Regions from separate parts of the Clostridium felsineum DSM 794 genome, predicted to be linked through region 2. Evidence: predicted binding sites of a transcription regulator. Region 2 holds the regulator's gene; the other holds the start of a gene.
The links. Region 2 encodes LexA, which represses DNA repair genes until DNA is damaged. Its sites were predicted from a motif close to CNAACANNTGTTNG; they were not measured.

Region 1: a site for LexA is predicted at 5,259-5,272, ahead of CLFE_RS02565 (putative DNA modification/repair radical SAM protein). Genes of this name have one in related genera too.

The regions. Positions count from the first base shown of each region.
Region 1 covers NZ_CP096980.1:522,223-530,654, forward strand. The annotation lists gene CLFE_RS02545 (TetR/AcrR family transcriptional regulator) at 1-445, opposite strand, end outside; gene CLFE_RS02550 (MDR family MFS transporter) at 1,016-2,434, opposite strand; gene CLFE_RS02555 (TetR/AcrR family transcriptional regulator) at 2,508-3,083, opposite strand; gene CLFE_RS02560 (TIGR03915 family putative DNA repair protein) at 3,166-3,918, opposite strand; gene CLFE_RS02565 (putative DNA modification/repair radical SAM protein) at 3,897-5,219, opposite strand; gene CLFE_RS02570 (NAD(P)-dependent oxidoreductase) at 5,332-6,204, opposite strand; gene CLFE_RS02575 (GNAT family N-acetyltransferase) at 6,248-6,751, opposite strand; gene CLFE_RS02580 (flavodoxin family protein) at 6,813-7,442, opposite strand; gene CLFE_RS02585 (GTP pyrophosphokinase) at 7,675-8,328, shown strand; gene CLFE_RS02590 (ABC-F family ATP-binding cassette domain-containing protein) at 8,398-8,432, shown strand, end outside.
Region 2 covers NZ_CP096980.1:2,437,590-2,446,021, forward strand. The annotation lists gene CLFE_RS11500 (TldD/PmbA family protein) at 569-1,948, shown strand; gene CLFE_RS11505 (TldD/PmbA family protein) at 1,950-3,314, shown strand; gene CLFE_RS11510 (tyrosine recombinase XerC) at 3,649-4,635, shown strand; gene CLFE_RS11515 (hypothetical protein) at 4,707-5,099, opposite strand; gene lexA (transcriptional repressor LexA) at 5,289-5,900, shown strand; gene CLFE_RS11525 (methionine gamma-lyase family protein) at 5,934-7,214, opposite strand; gene hfq (RNA chaperone Hfq) at 7,304-7,549, opposite strand; gene miaA (tRNA (adenosine(37)-N6)-dimethylallyltransferase MiaA) at 7,610-8,432, opposite strand, start outside.

The sequences.
Region 1 (8,432 bases), 1.9 Mb from region 2:
TGCTGGAGAACTCACCTGCCTCCTGTCCTTCCCGTACAATCCTAGCTATAAAATCTTCTACTTTTTTGAACGATTCTGATGTCTTTTCCTCTACCTCTTTATCCCAGGGGCCCATCTCAGTTGCTGCATTTACAAACAGACATCCCCAATGTTTATCCTTATTTCCTTCAATAATGTAATCAAATATATATTGAATAGTCTGATACGCAGTTTTTGATTTCAGTTTTTCAGCGTTTAGTTTGTCTGTACTATATTTTGCGTAGCGGTCGATCACTTTTAGATATAGTGAATGCTTATCACCAAAGGTATCATATAAGCTTTTGCGATGTATTCCCATATGCTTTACAAGATCATTCATAGAAGTTTTTTCATAACCTTGCATCCAAAATAATTCCATGGCTCTTTGCAAAACTTCATTTTCTTCAAATTCTTTACTTCGTCCCATTGCATTTCCTCCTATGATAGTATACTAGCATTTCTAGAACGTTTGGTCAAGAAAAAATTCATATCATTGATTTTTCACGTTTTACTCTCTAACATATTAACATGTTAATTTTATCAGCTCTAATTCTCCCATAAAACATATATTTACCTTCAATATGAGTTGTGTACCATAATTATTTAAAAAAGTGCGATAAGTAATTAGATGTATTATTAAATTCAGAGGACAATATAAGGAATGAGTTTTTAGATAGATAGGCTAGATTGTTACTGATAAAAGCTCTACAAATATCTAAAACACTTAAGTATCATAGGGTTGCTATTGTTGTAGCTGTAGGTGATGTACATGTTTATATAGCTAACTATCCTAGAGTGACTTGGTAAATATAAGGGGACGGATAAATATTGGCCGTCCCCGTGCTGTCTAACTATTATTATAATGCTCCATAACTCATGTATTTCTATGTGTAGTTCTTGCTTTTCTGATTTTTTTAATGGAATATACCAGTTTTTTACTTCATTATTATATATTCTTAAGAACCTTTTACACTTTTAAATTATGCGATAACATTGTTTAGTTAGCTTTTTTTGATTTACTAGATAAGTATAAAGAAAACAAGAAGCCAATAAATAATACAATTGCTGCTATAAATATGGCATGATTAAAGCCGTTATATAAAGCTTCAGTAGATTTCCCTGAATGGCTGTTTAAATATTTTGTTTGGAAAGCTGTCATAACTCCAACATATACAGAAGAACCTAAAGCTCCAGCAAGCTGCATAGCTGTATTTACTATTGCAACACCATCTGCACGAGTCTTGTTTTCAAGAACACTTAAAGAAGTTGTTTGACTAGTTGACATAGTTAACGATTGTCCAAACATTATGCAGCAATATAGTAAGGTTATACTTAAAACAGAGGTTGTAAGTGAAGCTCTTGATAATACAAAAGTAAATCCGCATATTATAGCAAAACCAAGAGGTATTAATACTTTTCCACCTATTTTATCAAAAACCTTTCCAACAAATGGTGTACATATAGCTGAAACAAGGATGGCTGGCAATAAAACAAGTGCAGAGGTAAAGGTTGAAGTTTTTAATCCATTTTGAAGTAGAGTTGGAAGTATTACATTTGCTGAAAATTGGAAAGATTGTACAAATGCAATTAATAGTACTCCAACGGTGAATACGGGATTTTTAAAAGGGCGTAATTCAAGTATTGGTGTACTTAAAGTTAATTGACGTCTAACATAAATTATTAAAGCTATTATTCCGATTGCAAGTATAATTAAAGAAGTTGATAACTTAGAGGTACTAAGTGAACTTATTGAATATATTATTCCAGCGAAAGCTATAGTTGATAATATAATAGATAAATAATCAATTTTTGGTTTTGTTATTTCCGAAGTATTTTCAAGAAAGACTATCCCTAAGATTATACAAAGGATTAAAAGTGGAACCAATACAATGAATAAAGAGTGCCAACTAAAATATTGAAGAAGTATTCCAGAGGCAGTAGGTCCTAAAGCAGGTCCTAAAGTAAGTATAGATACACATAACCCCATAATTGAACCATGTTTTTCAGGAGGGGTTATAGCTAATGAAGAATTCATCATTAGTGGAACTATTAAACCTGTTCCAAAGGCTTGAATTATTCTTGAAATTAGTAGTGCAGTAAATGATGTTGAAAATATAGCACATATAGTTCCAAGTAAAAGAAATGTTATAGATGCTAAATACAACTGTTTTGTAGTGAAGGTATGAAGTAAAAAAGCTGTAACTGGAACAAGAATTCCAACTACTAAAACATTGGCAGTTATTAACCATTGAACGGTTATTGCACTAACATGCATTTCCTTCATTAGAGTTGGAAATGCTACGTTTAGTATTGTTTCATTAAATAGGGATAAAAAACCTGCAAGTAAGAGTGTAAACATAATTGCTTTTACATTATATTTTGGGGTGTTTTCTGAATTTAATTGTTTTGCTTCCATGAAAAAATAATCTCCTTTTTCTTATTTAGACCAGTCTATATAAAAATGTTGAAAAAATATACCTTATTTAAATTTATAAATAAGGACTTAGTAATAAATCTATTTGTTTATTTAAATTAAAAAGGGCCTCTTGATTTTTTTGAGTTAGGGATACCGTAATGGAACCCTCTAGTAAAGTAAGTATAGTCATACTTAAAAACGCTGCATCTTCTTCACTAATTCCATTTTGAGTTAACTTATTAGAATAAATTTGTTGCAATTCTATAAAAGATGTTCGGCAAGCTTCTTTTAAAACTTCACTTGATGAATAAGTTTCTAGAGATAAAAGGCTTAGTGAGATATCTTTTGGTTTGCCATCTCTTTTTAAATCCTCTATTATATGATTAACAACCGCTTGAACAGCCTTAATAGGATTTTTGTATTCTAACATATCCTTTTTTAAATTGCCTTTTATATTATGAGTAGAAAGCTTTATAGCCTCTAAAGCTAGTTCTTCTTTTCCTTTTGGAAAGTAATAGTATAGTGATCCTTTAGGCGAACCACTTTCCTTTAAAATTTCATTTAAACCAGTAGCATTGAAGCCTTTCGTTTGGAAAAGTTCAGCTGCGGCTATTAAAATTTTTTCTCTGGAATCATTTTTTTGTTTCATAATAAATCACCTTCTAATTATAATGACTGGTCTATATAAGATTAAACTATTTAAAAATAAAAGTCAAGATAAAAATAATAGTTTAGTATGTCTGGAATTCTGTTAAGTACCTCCAATATCTTTTAGGCATATGAGTCATACGGCATTTGGGATTATGTCTGCCTTCAACCTCAACGGTTTTATAGTAATGTGTCCAAAGCTTTCTAAAGTGTTTTTCATCTTCAGTTAAACAAGGAAGCTTCATATTTTCTACAGGTAGGATCGAAGCTTTATAAGGTTCATATATAAGAGCCATATTATGAGTCTTATCGTGAATTAAAAAATGCTCTTCAGGGTATCGATTAGCGAAATGCTCAATTAAAAGTGGAAGTACATAATTTTTAGGTTCTATCTCTGAAACTAAGCCATCTTTAAAAGCAGAAAATCTTATAAAGCCTTTAAAAAGATGACTTTCTTTATCTAAATGAGTTACAGCTTTAAAGAGAGCATTAACAACATCATTAGAAAGCATACTCATGATTTTAGAACCATGTTTATATCCAAGTCTCATAAAAAGTAATATATTTATTTCTTTATCTATAAGGCATGTTAAAAAAGCTCTTTTTATGAAGTCAAAAGCAGCTTTTCCCATTTTACTCGGAATGGATTTTATTACTCGTAATGCGTTCTTTGAGTCAGTTTCTATTTCCTTTGACATAAATAAGGTCATTTGAGATTTGTCGTTTAATAAGATGGTTACTGGAAGCTCATTTTTTATGTAGCTTTCAAAAACGCAGCACATTAAGCCTTCAAAGCTTCCATCATAGTAATATATTAAATTTGGCCTGTCAAGCATTTTTGAATTTCCTCCTTTAAGAGAGTATTATTATCAAAAAAAGATAACTGTTCATATTGTGTTTCAAGGGGAACATTATTTTTATACATATCCAGTGATTTTTCCGAGAGTAGAGCTCTAAGTACAGAATCCTGTGAAATTTTAATACCATCCATACTTTTTCCACTGCAGGTTATAAAGTATTGTGCTCTTTTTAAAACTACCCCCAACTTTTTTAGACCAGTGAAATTTAAATTTACAGTTCTTCTAGCCATAATGATTCTTCTAGCACTATTAACACCTATACCAGGAACTCTAAGTAGAACCTTAAAGGGAGCTCTGTTAACATCTACAGGGAAAAATTCCATATGGTTAAGTGCCCAATTACATTTGGGATCTATATAGGGATGAAAGCTTTGATTTCTATTATCAAGAAGTTCATTTGCTTTAAAACCATAAAATCTTAAAAGCCAATCTGCCTGATAAAGTCTATGCTCACGCAGAAGAGGTGGCTTTGTATCCACTGATGGCAGAAGGGGATTTGATGCAACTGGCATATAAGCAGAGAAAAAAACTCTCTTTAGCTTGTAGCTGTTATAGAGGCTTTCAGTAAGATTTAAAATTTGAAAGTCAGTATCAGGTGTTGCGCCAATAATCATTTGAGTGCTTTGACCTGCTGGAACAAATTTTGGAGCGCTTTTATAACGTACTATATCTTTAGTGTTTTCGCTTATTTTATTTTTAATATAACCCATAGGTTTTAAAATGGAATGTTTGGACTTATTTGGAGCAAGAAGCTTTAAACTCTTTTGAGAGGGAAGCTCTATGTTAACACTCATTCTATCGCAAAGCATGCCTAGTTTTTCAATTAAATAATCGTCAGCACCAGGGATAGCTTTTGCGTGTATGTATCCGTAAAAGTTATATTCATATCTTAGAATCCTTAAAACCTCAATCATTTGCTCACAGGTGTAATCAGGATTTTTCATTACACCAGAACTTAAAAAAAGTCCTTCTATATAATTTCGTCTGTAAAAGTTCATGGTGAGATCTGCAAGCTCACGTGGTGTAAAGGACGCACGAGGAGTATCGTTTGAAATTCTATTTACGCAGTACTGACAATCGTAAATACAGGCATTAGACATAAGAACCTTTAAAAGGGAAATACATCTTCCATCGCCTGCAAAGCTGTGGCATATCCCACAAGCCTCAGCGCTCCCAATGCCGCCTTTCTTTGATTTCCTTTGTGCTCCGCTTGAAGTACAAGCAGCATCATATTTTGCAGCATCAGTTAAAATTTGAAGTTTTTCAAATACATCCACAGAAAACATCCCCCATAATTTTTTAATTTATTATATCACCAAACGTATGTTCGTGTAAAGGGGATAGTAAGGTTTTCCACAAGCTGTATGTGAAAAACCTTTTTGTTTAAGCCTATTTATATAAATTATAAAGAGCTTGAGTACCTAAATCTTCTTGTCCATCAGCTATAAGTTTATCGTACAGCTTTTTAGACAGTTCTAAAGCAGGAGTTTTTAAACCCATTTCGGATGCTTCTTCTAAAGCAATCTTCATGTCTTTAACAAAATGTTTTATATAAAAACCAGGCTTGAAATCTCCTTTTAGTATTCTTGGAGCATAAGCACTTAATTGCCAACTTGCAGCCCCACCAGCACCAATAGATTTTAAAACCGTTTCTGCATCAAGTCCGGATTTTTTAGCATAGGATAAAGCCTCGCATACGCCCATAATGTTAGAAGCTATAGCGATTTGATTGCACATTTTTGTATGTTGTCCTGAGCCAGCTGATCCTTGAAGTACTATATTTTTTCCCATAAGTTGAAATATAGGCATTAAAGCATCAAAAGCCTCTTTGTCTCCACCAACCATTATGGATAGAGTGCCCTCGGCAGCACCTATATCTCCACCAGAAACAGGAGCATCAAGTGAAAAAATATCGTTTTCCTTTGCTTTAGAGTATATCTTTTTTGCTAAGGATGGTTTTGAGGTTGTCATGTCTACAACATAGCTTTTAGGTTTAATATTATTTAGTATACCCTCGTCATTAAGGTATACCTCTTCAACGTCACTTGGATAACCTACCATTGTTATTACAACACCGCATTCTTTGGAAAGCTCTTTTATAGAGTTTTTAAGAATAGCTCCTTTTTCTATTAGGGGTAGTGCTTTTTCCTTAGTCCTGTTATAAATATAAACAGAATAGCCGCCCTTTAGTAGATTTTGAACCATGCCACGTCCCATTACTCCGGTTCCAATGAATCCTATTTTCGTATTTTTATTTATCATATATTCCTTTAGCATATACTAAAGTTTTCACTTCCTTTCACTTTTATAATGCCTTTTCAAAGCAGAAAAAATCACCTACTCTAATGGTCATTATACCTCTTTCAATGTAGTTATTTTTTCTATAGAGATTACATGCATATGAATTTTTAGAAAAGCAGTCTAAGCGTATTGAGTCATAGCCCTTTTCCTTAGCAAAGCTTTCGGCGTATTTTATAAGAGCTGTAGCAATACCTTTTCCTTTAAATTTAGGATCAACACATAATCTATGAACAACTAATTGTTTACCTTTTTGGTGTTTCCAATTAATAGAGTTGTATTCTGTGTCTTGAATTTCATTTAACACTAAGAAAGCTTTAATTATATTTTCGTCAGTGTAAACATAGAGATTTTTACTATTAATATCATCATTTATTACACTTTCATCTGGATAAAATCTATCCCATTGATATATTCCTTCTGATTCCATGTCAACAATAGCATTATTTATTATGTCCATTATGAGAGTAATATCTTTTAATGTGCCCTTTTTAATTTTCAAGTATAACACCAACTTTCATACTAACATAAAAGCATTAAAGCTAAATTAGTTTTAATGCTTTGTTTGTAAATTAACGTATATAGTTTGTTTTTATTCTTGGCTCTATCTTAGGTAAGTTTATTCCGGCAGTTTTTCCAGCCTCTATGCTCTTTAAAAGCCATGCCATGTTTTTGCCAAGAGTTCTCATGTTTTGAAGACCCTCAAGATCCTGTTTTACTTCATCTGGTGTATTACCATGTACCATATTCCAGTATTGAGCTGATACTATAGGCATATTAGCAAAAGTGAAATACTTATTTAATTGATCAAAAGCAGCGGTAGCACCACCACGTCTACAGCTTACAACAGCAGCACCTGGCTTGAATGCAAGGCTATTACCACCAGCATAGAAGAATCTATCAAGAAAAGAAGTAATTGAACCAGAAGCAGCAGCATAGTGTACTGGTGAACCAAATATAAACCCATCTGCATTTTGTGCCTTCTCAAGACCGGCATTTAAAGTATCATCATCAAAGACGCATTTAAAAGAAGCTTGCTTTGAACAACCACCACAGCCGATGCAGCCTCTTATAGCATCAGTTCCTATATGGAAAATTTCTGTTTCTATATTTTCTTCCTCTAAAGCTTTTGCCACCTCACTTAAAGCAGTGTAAGTACAGCCATTAGCATGTGGACTTCCATTTATAAGTAATACTTTCATTACAAATACCTCCCAATAAAAAAATGTATATAACAATAATAGCATATTTTATAAGTCAAGTTTTGCTAAATTAAGTACGAAAAATATTAACGATATATAAAAAAATATTGATGTATTTGTTAAGAATCACATAATTCCTTTTATGGCACTAGAAAATGTAGTATCATTTGAATGAGTACAAGTATATAATAATTAAGTCGGGATAGGTTAAGTTGAGGGAGGATAATTAATTATGGCACACGTTGAAGAGGCCGATTATATTGAGAGAGATGATATTGAGGAAAAGATAGAAGAAATGCAAGAACTAATAATGAAGTACAGTGCGGCTATAAAGGAAGTTAAAACAAAACTTGAAATTTTAGATAATGAATTTAAGGTTAAAAGAAAAAGAAATCCTATAGAATATATGAAGGATAGAGTTAAAGATCCTAAAAGTATAATGGATAAGCTTGAGCGCAAAGGGCTTGAGCTTAGCTTTAATTCAGCAAAAGATAATTTAAATGATATAGCAGGTGTAAGGGTTGTCTGCTCTTTTGTAAGTGATATATATGAAATTGCCAACATGCTTAAAAGGCAGGATGACATAAAACTCATAAATGAAAAGGATTATATAAAAAATCCAAAATCAAATGGATATAGAAGTTTTCATATGATTTTAGAGGTTCCTATATTTTTTTCTGATCATGTAGAGCCAGTTAGGGTAGAGGTTCAAGTGCGAACTATTGCCATGGATTTTTGGGCAAGTTTAGAACATAAGCTTTACTATAAAACACTAGGAAGAGATGCTGAGGCTATAAGGTTTGAACTAAAAGAATGTGCAGATGTAATATGCCAGACGGATATGAAAATGCAAAACATACAAAAAGAGGTAGAAAAATTAGTTTGAAAAATGGTGCAGCTTCCTATAAACTAGTATTAATAAGTTATTTTATTAATGGAGATTTTGGAGGTCAAAGTGAGTATTTTAAATGTCAAAAATGTAAACCATGG
Region 2 (8,432 bases):
ACAGGTATAGCAGATTCTTGTATGTGGGAAGGACCGTTTAATTTTATGGCAAACCATTTTAATGTTATTATATTTGATATTTCAGGTTATGGTTTAAGTGTATTCACTGGTGGGAGTTTTTTCTTATAATGATATTATTAATGAATTACTAAAATACCTAAATATAAATTATTGGGGCATCTTTTGGTGGGAAAATTGCTGTTGATTTTGTTTTTGCAAATAAAGATAAGTGTTTGAGTTTTTAGCATTAGCATCTCATGCACTTAGTGGCTAGCTATGAAGAGTCTAAGTATTTGCAGGACTATCAAACAATAGAAGAAAAAATGTTACAAGAGAAAAGTTTCTAAGAAGTTGCAAAGTGTAATTTTTATATGTGAGTATTCCGAAATAGACATCACAATAGTATTGATGAAAGTATAAAAGGTATGCAAAAAAACATTCTAAAGAATTATAAATTGAAAATGATTTTTTAATATATTTGTAATGGTCCATCTGTTTTGCAATTACCAGATTTATACTATATAATAGTACTAACTAAGGCTATATACCACATAAGGAGTTGATAATTATGATAAATAAAACTTTAATTCAAGATGTGCTAGAGGCATCGCTAAAAACAGGTGCAGACTTTGCAGAAATATTCGTAGAGGATACCATATCAAATGATTTATTTATGAGCAGTTTAAAACTAAAAAAATCTACTACAAGTAGAGAATTTGGGATTGGTATAAGAATAATTAAAGGATTAAGAAGTGTATATGCTTATACAAACTCAAAAGATAAGGAAACTCTTTTAAGAACAGCTAAAGAATCCTCTCTTGCACTAGGAGATTTAAGTTTAAATAAATCTATAGTATTAAAAGAAAGATTGAATTCAAATATCCATCCTGTATTATATGTTCCATCCTCTGTTGGAATTTCTGATAAAAAAGCTATAATTGAAAGAGCATCTCTCTCTGCAAAAAACTATGATAAATCTATAGTTCAAGTAGAAACTACCTATAAGGACTCTGATCAAAAAATAATAATCGCTAATAGTTTTGGATTATACACTACAGATAGAAGAATACATTCAAGAATGACTATAAAATCTGTAGCAAGTGATGGGATTGAAAACCAAACAGGATACATTGCACCGGGAAGAAGTATGGGTATTGAAATGTTTGATGTCATAAGTCCAGAAAAGTGCGGAGTAGATGCTAGCGAAATGGCAATAACAATGTTAAAAGCAAAACCATGTCCTTCAGGAAAAATGACAGTTGCTATAGAAAATGGTTTTGGTGGTGTAATATTTCACGAAGCTTGTGGTCACGCACTAGAAGCATCATCTGTATCCAAAAATCTATCAGTATTTTCAAATAAACTAGGTGAGAAGATAGCATCTAACAAAGTTACTGCTGTAGATGATGGAACTATAAAAAATGCCTATGGTTCTATAAATATTGATGATGAAGGCAACCCTTCGGAGAAAAAGGTACTAATTGAAAATGGTATATTAAAATCATATATGGTAGATTATTTAAGCGGAAAGAGAATGGGTGTTAAAGCTAATGGTAGCTCAAGGAGAGAATCCTACAAATTTGCACCTACGTCAAGAATGACAAACACATATATAAAAGAAGGGGAGGACGACTCTTCAGATATTATAGCCTCTATTGATAATGGACTTTATGCTAAAAGAATGGGTGGAGGGTCCGTTAATCCTATAACAGGTGAATTTAACTTTTCAGTACTAGAAGGGTATCTTGTTAAAAATGGTAAAATAAAAGAACCTGTAAGAGGTGCAAGTTTAATAGGAAAAAGCACAGAAATATTAAACAACATAGATATGGTTGGAAAGAATTTAGCTTTAGGCTCAGGTACATGCGGTGCAGCCAGTGGTAATATTCCTACAAACGTTGGTCAGCCTCTTATACGCGTGTCTGAAATAACTGTTGGGGGGCGTTAAAATGGATATAAGGGAATTTAAAGAAAAATTAATAGAAGAAGCAACGAAAAATAATATATCTTCTTATGAATTATATTATGAGTATATTAGCAATTTAAACATAGCTAGCTATAATTTAGATATAGACAATTACGCTATAAGTAAAACCTTTGGAATTAGCTTTAGGGGGATATATAATGGCAAATTAGGTATGGCATCTACAGAAATTTTAGATGACGCTTCTATAAATTTTCTTATAAATGCTGTCATTGATAATGCTTTGAATAATGACAGTACAGAAAAAGAAGTGATTTTTAATGGGAAAAATCAGCAGTATCATAAGGTTGATACCTTCAATGAAAATTTGGCGTCAATTTCGGCAAAGGACAGACTAGAGCTTTGTCTCAATCTTAGTGAAAAAGCTCAAAATTATAGTTACGATTCTAAATTCAAGTTAAAAACAGTTATGGCAGAGGTTAATTATGTAGAAAAGGAATATGGAATAATTAACTCAGAGGGATTGAACTTAAATTACAAATCAAACCATGAGTCTTCTATAATAGAAATAGTTTTAAACAAAGGAGAGGAGACTAATACAGATTACGCATATGCCTTTTATAAAAGCAAATCAGATTTAAATGAAGATGAACTTGTAGAAAAAGCTATAAAGAATACCATAGGTAGGTTTGATGGAGAAACTGTAGCTTCTGGAAAGTATAAAATTGTAATAAAAAATTCTACCTTTGCACTTATGCTAAGAACTTTTTGGGGGATCTTTAATGGAGAAAATGTAAACAAGGGAATTTCTTTATTAAAGGGCAAATTAGAAAAAGCAGTGGCTAGTAATTCAGTAACACTTATAGATAATCCGTTATTAAATGCAATAAACTCAAAACCTTTTGATGCGGAAGGAGTAGCAACAAAAGAAAACACCATTATAGAAAATGGAGTTTTAAAAGGTCTATTTCATAATATAAAATCAGCAGAGGAAGATAATACTGTTAGCACAGGAAATGCATCAAAAACAAAATACTCATCATCCATAGGTGTTTCCCCAACTAATCTTTATATAGAAAAAGGGAATAAAGACTTTGACGAAATAGTAAATAACGTAGGGGATGGTATTCTTATAAATGACCTTCAAGGAACACATTCAGGAGCTAATGTTGAAACTGGTGATTTTTCTCTTTCTGCTAAAGGAACGCTTATAGAAAAAGGAAAATTAACAAAAGCTGTTGAGCAGATAACTATTTCAGGAAATTTTTACACTTTGCTAAAAAATATAGAAGAGGCTGCAAATGACCTTGAATTTTATCCTCCAAATTCCACAGGAAACTTTGGAAGCCCTAGTATTGTAGTGAAAGAAATATCCGTGTCAGGAAAATAAAACAAAACTGGTAAAAATAATTTGATTTATTTTTACCAGTTTTTATTTTTTTAATTTCCAGTAAAGTAGAACCCCTAAACATAGGTAGTTGATAATAGCTTTCACTTGATTATCAATAAAATGGGTAGGAGTGAGAAAGTTTTCTAAACATATATTTGAGTTTTTTTAAGGCTTTTTTGAAATAGATTTTTATATATGTACATAATTATGATTTTACAAAAAGTATTTTTAAATTTTACATTAAAAAAGTAACTATAAAAAGAAGGATTTCGCCCCCCTTTTGTAGAATATTTATTCGTAAAATAGGAATTTGACGAAGTAAAGGAGGTTTTTTATGAAATATTCATTGAAACAGATAAACGATCCACTCTTACCAGTATCTTTAAACAACTTTTTAAATTATCTAAGAACTATTAGAGGTAAATCCGAAAAAACTATTTATAACTATAAAATAGACTTGATTCTATTTTTTAGATTTTTAAAACTATATCGTGGTCTATCTCAAAATGAGGATTTTGAAGATGTTGTAATTAGCGATATAGATGGAGATTTTTTGAAGTCCATCTCTTTAGAGGATTTATTCGCATTTTTGAGTTTTGCTGAGGAATTTAGAAACAACGGTACTTATGCCAGAGCAAGAAAAATAGCTGCACTAAGATCTTTTTTTAAGTACCTTTCGGGAAAAGTTAAATTAATAAAAGAAAACCCTACTTTGGAATTAGAATCACCTAGTATACCTAAAAGAAATCCTATATACTTAACACTTGAAGAAAGTGAAGCTCTTTTAAATGTTATAGATGGACCTTTTAAAGAAAGAGATTATTGCATAATGACTTTGTTTTTAAATTGCGGTCTTAGGCTATCGGAATTAGTTAGCATTGATATTTCCAAAATAAAGGGAGATACTTTAACTATTCGGGGAAAAGGAAATAAGGAAAGAACCATTTATTTAAACGAAATGTGTATAAAAACCATAGAAAATTATTTGCCTGTAAGAAATAAAAAAGCTGCACTTATAAAAGAAAATGACAAAGATGCTCTTTTTATAAGCAGAAAACTTGGTAGAATAAATCAGCGAACTATAGAACTCATGGTAAAAAAGTATGCTAAAAATGCAAATTTAAATTACGAAAAGCTTACCCCTCACAAATTAAGGCATACTGCTGCTACTTTAATGTATAAGTATGGAAATGTGGATATTAGAAGTCTCCAGCAAATACTAGGCCACGAAAGTGTATCTACCACTCAAATTTATACTCATATAGATGATGAAAATTTAAGGAAAGCAGTAAAATCAAATCCGCTTAATACTATAAAATAATTACATAATAACTATTATGTAAACTTATAAAAACTAGAAGAAGGTAAATTACAATTACCCTCCTCTAGTTTTTATCTATTCAACTTATCCTTTTTTAAGGTAAATATACCTGGTGATGTTTCGTTTATATACTTATTTCTTTTGTCTTCATTGTTTAAGATGTCATTCAATCCGTCTATATCGTCTATAAATTCAAATTCAAGCTCTTCATGTTCATCATTTTCTTCTATATAATCATCATCATAATCATGCAAAATTTCATCATTTTCTCCTACTATCTCAGCACTAACTGGTGTCTCATCATCTATGACATTGTCAATTAGTATAGACCTTGTATTTACATTGTCTGGATTAAGACATTTACCACAATTGTTGCATACCTTATTTGGATCCAAATCACACTTGTCACATTCACCACAATTAGTACATGGTTTATTTTCATCTAATATACAAATCTTATCCATAAAAAACTACCCTTCTTTAGAGTTTTTATACAATACAGTATATTGTATCAAATATTCTATTTCATTTCAATAACTAATATAAAATTTTTAGTTTGTTGAAAAACAGAACATAAGTTTGCATAGTTATATATATTATGCTATAATTTAATTTAATAATTAGTATATTAAAATTCTTGCGGGGTGTGTAAATTGGCTGCTGATAAAACAAGAGACGTTCAAAGTGAAATATATGAATTCATAAGGCAAGAAGTTCTAGATAAAGGATATCCACCTTCTGTTAGGGAAATCTGTGCAAAAGTTGGTTTGAGTTCAACTTCTACAGTACATGGTCACCTTTCAAGACTTGAAAAAAAAGGTCTTATAAGACGTGATCCTACTAAACCTAGAGCTATAGAGCTTATAAAGGATCCTATATCAAAAAGGGAAATGATTGATATTCCTATAGTAGGTAAGGTTCAAGCGGGTCAGCCTATTCTTGCTGTTGAAAATATAGAAGATTATCTCACTATTCCATTAAATTTTGTAAAAAACACAAATGAGCTTTTTATATTAAAAATTAGTGGAAATAGTATGATTGAAGCTGGTATATATGAAGATGATTTAGCCATTATAGAAAAAACAAATTATGCTCAAAATGGTGATATAGTAGTAGCTTTAATAGAAAATGATGCAACCATAAAAAGATTTTTTAAAGAAAAGAATCAAATAAGGCTTCAACCAGAAAATCATACTATGGAACCTATTATAGTTGACAATTGTGAAGTAATAGGTAAATTAGTAGGTATATACAGAAGATATTAAAAATAAGTGACTTTCATTGAAAGCCACTTATTTTTAATTTATTAATTTGGAAAGAGATATAAGCACACCTAACTTTGCATGGTCAAAAGTTAATCCTCCTTGAAGATAACCTATATATGGTTCTCTTATAGGAGCATCTGCAGATAATTCTATTGAAGCGCCTTGTACAAAAGTACCTGCTGCCATTATAACTTTATCTTCATATCCGGGCATATCCCATGGTTCACATTGTACAAAAGAATCTATAGGCGATGCATATTGGATTCCCTTTATAAAATCAATTAATTTTTTCTCATCATTAAACTTAATAGCTTGTATTATATCTGTTCTCTTATCATTATATTTAGGAAGAACTTCAAAACCTGCAAGTTCCATTATTCTAGCACAAAACACAGCACCTTTGACAGCTTCAATAGCAACATGTGGAGCCATAAAGAGTCCTTCATAAAGCTGTCTCATAACTCCAAATGTAGAGCCACACTCTCCCCCTATTCCTGGAACTGTAACTCTAAATGTAGCTTGCTCTACATATTTCTCTTTTCCTACTATGTATCCACCTGTTGTAGCTATTCCTCCTCCAATATTTTTTATTAAGGAACCTGCTATTATATCAGCTCCAACATCTGTAGGTTCTTTTTCTTCTATAAATTCACCATAGCAGTTATCAACAAAAACTATCACGTTTTCTTTAACGCTCTTTATTTCTTTAATTATTTCTTCTATTTCATTTATTCTTAGAGATTTTCTCCATCCATATCCTGTAGAACGTTGTATATGAACTAACTTTATACTACTGTCTTTTTTTAGTTCTTCTTTAACGGATGTTATATCAACCTTACCGTCTTTTAAATCCACCATTTTGTATTTAACACCAAATTCTCTAAGTGAACCTACCTTTTTGCTATCATCCATTCCTATTATATCGTGAAGAGTATCATAAGGCATACCACAAATAGACATCATAGTATCATTAGGACGTAAATTTCCAAATAGAGCTGCACCTATAGCGTGTGTTCCATTAACAAAATGAGGTCTTACGAATGCGCTTTCAGCGTTAAATATATTGGCATACACTTTATCAAGTGAATCTCTACCTATATCATTATAACCGTATCCACTAGAATTAGTAAAATGTGATTCACTTATTCTTTCTTCTTGAAAGGCAGCTAAGACTTTAAGTTGATTACCTTCTCTAATTTCATCATAATATTTAAATTCTTTTTCCACATCATCTAATGCTTTTTCATATAAATCTAATACTTTTTCATTAATTTTGTACTTATTCACAAGTGCTTTTTTTGTAAATTCTAGCATAAACTTCGTATTCCTCCTGGTTAAGACAAGTTTTTAATTACACACTCAAAAAAGAGGCAATCAAAAAACTTGCCTACTTTCTCTATAATTTATTCTTCATCCTGTTGTGGCTGATTAAACAATATTGGCCTTAAAGGAGTTATAGTAGATACTGCATGCTTATATATCATCATTTGTTTTCCATCACTTTCAAGTATTACCGTAAAACTATCAAATCCCTTAACATTACCTCTCATTTGAAATCCATTTGTAAGATGAATTGCAACAGGTATTTTATTCTTTCTTGCACTATTTAAAAATATATCCTGCAAATTATTTGTTGACTTGTTATTCATGATACTCACCCTCCGTTTATTTTACATAATTAATATTCTATAAAAAACTTTAAAATCCTTTTAAATTTCTTCCATAGAAGATAGAATTTTAAAAACTATATCATCATCATTTTTATATCGGTCTTTGTCTATCCAAATAGCCCTCTTATCTTTTCTAAACCAAGTAAGCTGCCTTTTTGCATAGTGCCTACTTCCCTTCTTGATAAGGTCTATTGCTTCGTCAAAGGAAATATAACCTTCAAGATAAGAAAGTATTTCTTTGTACCCTATTCCCTTCATAGATTGCATATTTGAATTATATCCCATATCCCTTAATTTTATAACTTCATCAACAAGACCATTTTTAATCATAATGTCTACTCTTAAATTTATTCTTTCATATAATTTTTCTCTGTTCATATTTAATATAAAATAATGAATGTTATAAGGTATATCGTATAAATCTACGTTACTATTTAGTTCGCTTATAGTTTTTCCTGTTATTTTATATACCTCTAGTGCCCTTATTACTCTCTTTAAATCATTTGGATATAATTTTCTATATGAATCTATGTCTATATCCTTAAGTTTTTCGTGAATATATTCCTTACCCTTATCTTGTGCAATAGATTGTAGGTGTTCTCTATATTTTTCGTCTTTATATGCTCCAGTAAAATCATAATTACATATTAAAGAATTTATATATAGACCCGTACCACCAACAATTATAGGATATTTTTTTCTACTTGTTATATCATCTATAGCGTTTTGAGCTTTTTCTTTAAAGCTTGCAACACTGAAATCTTCAGAGGGTTCAACTATATCTATTAGATGATGTTTAACCCCTTTCATTTCCTCTTTTGAGACTTTAGCAGAACCTATATCCATATGCTTATATATTTGC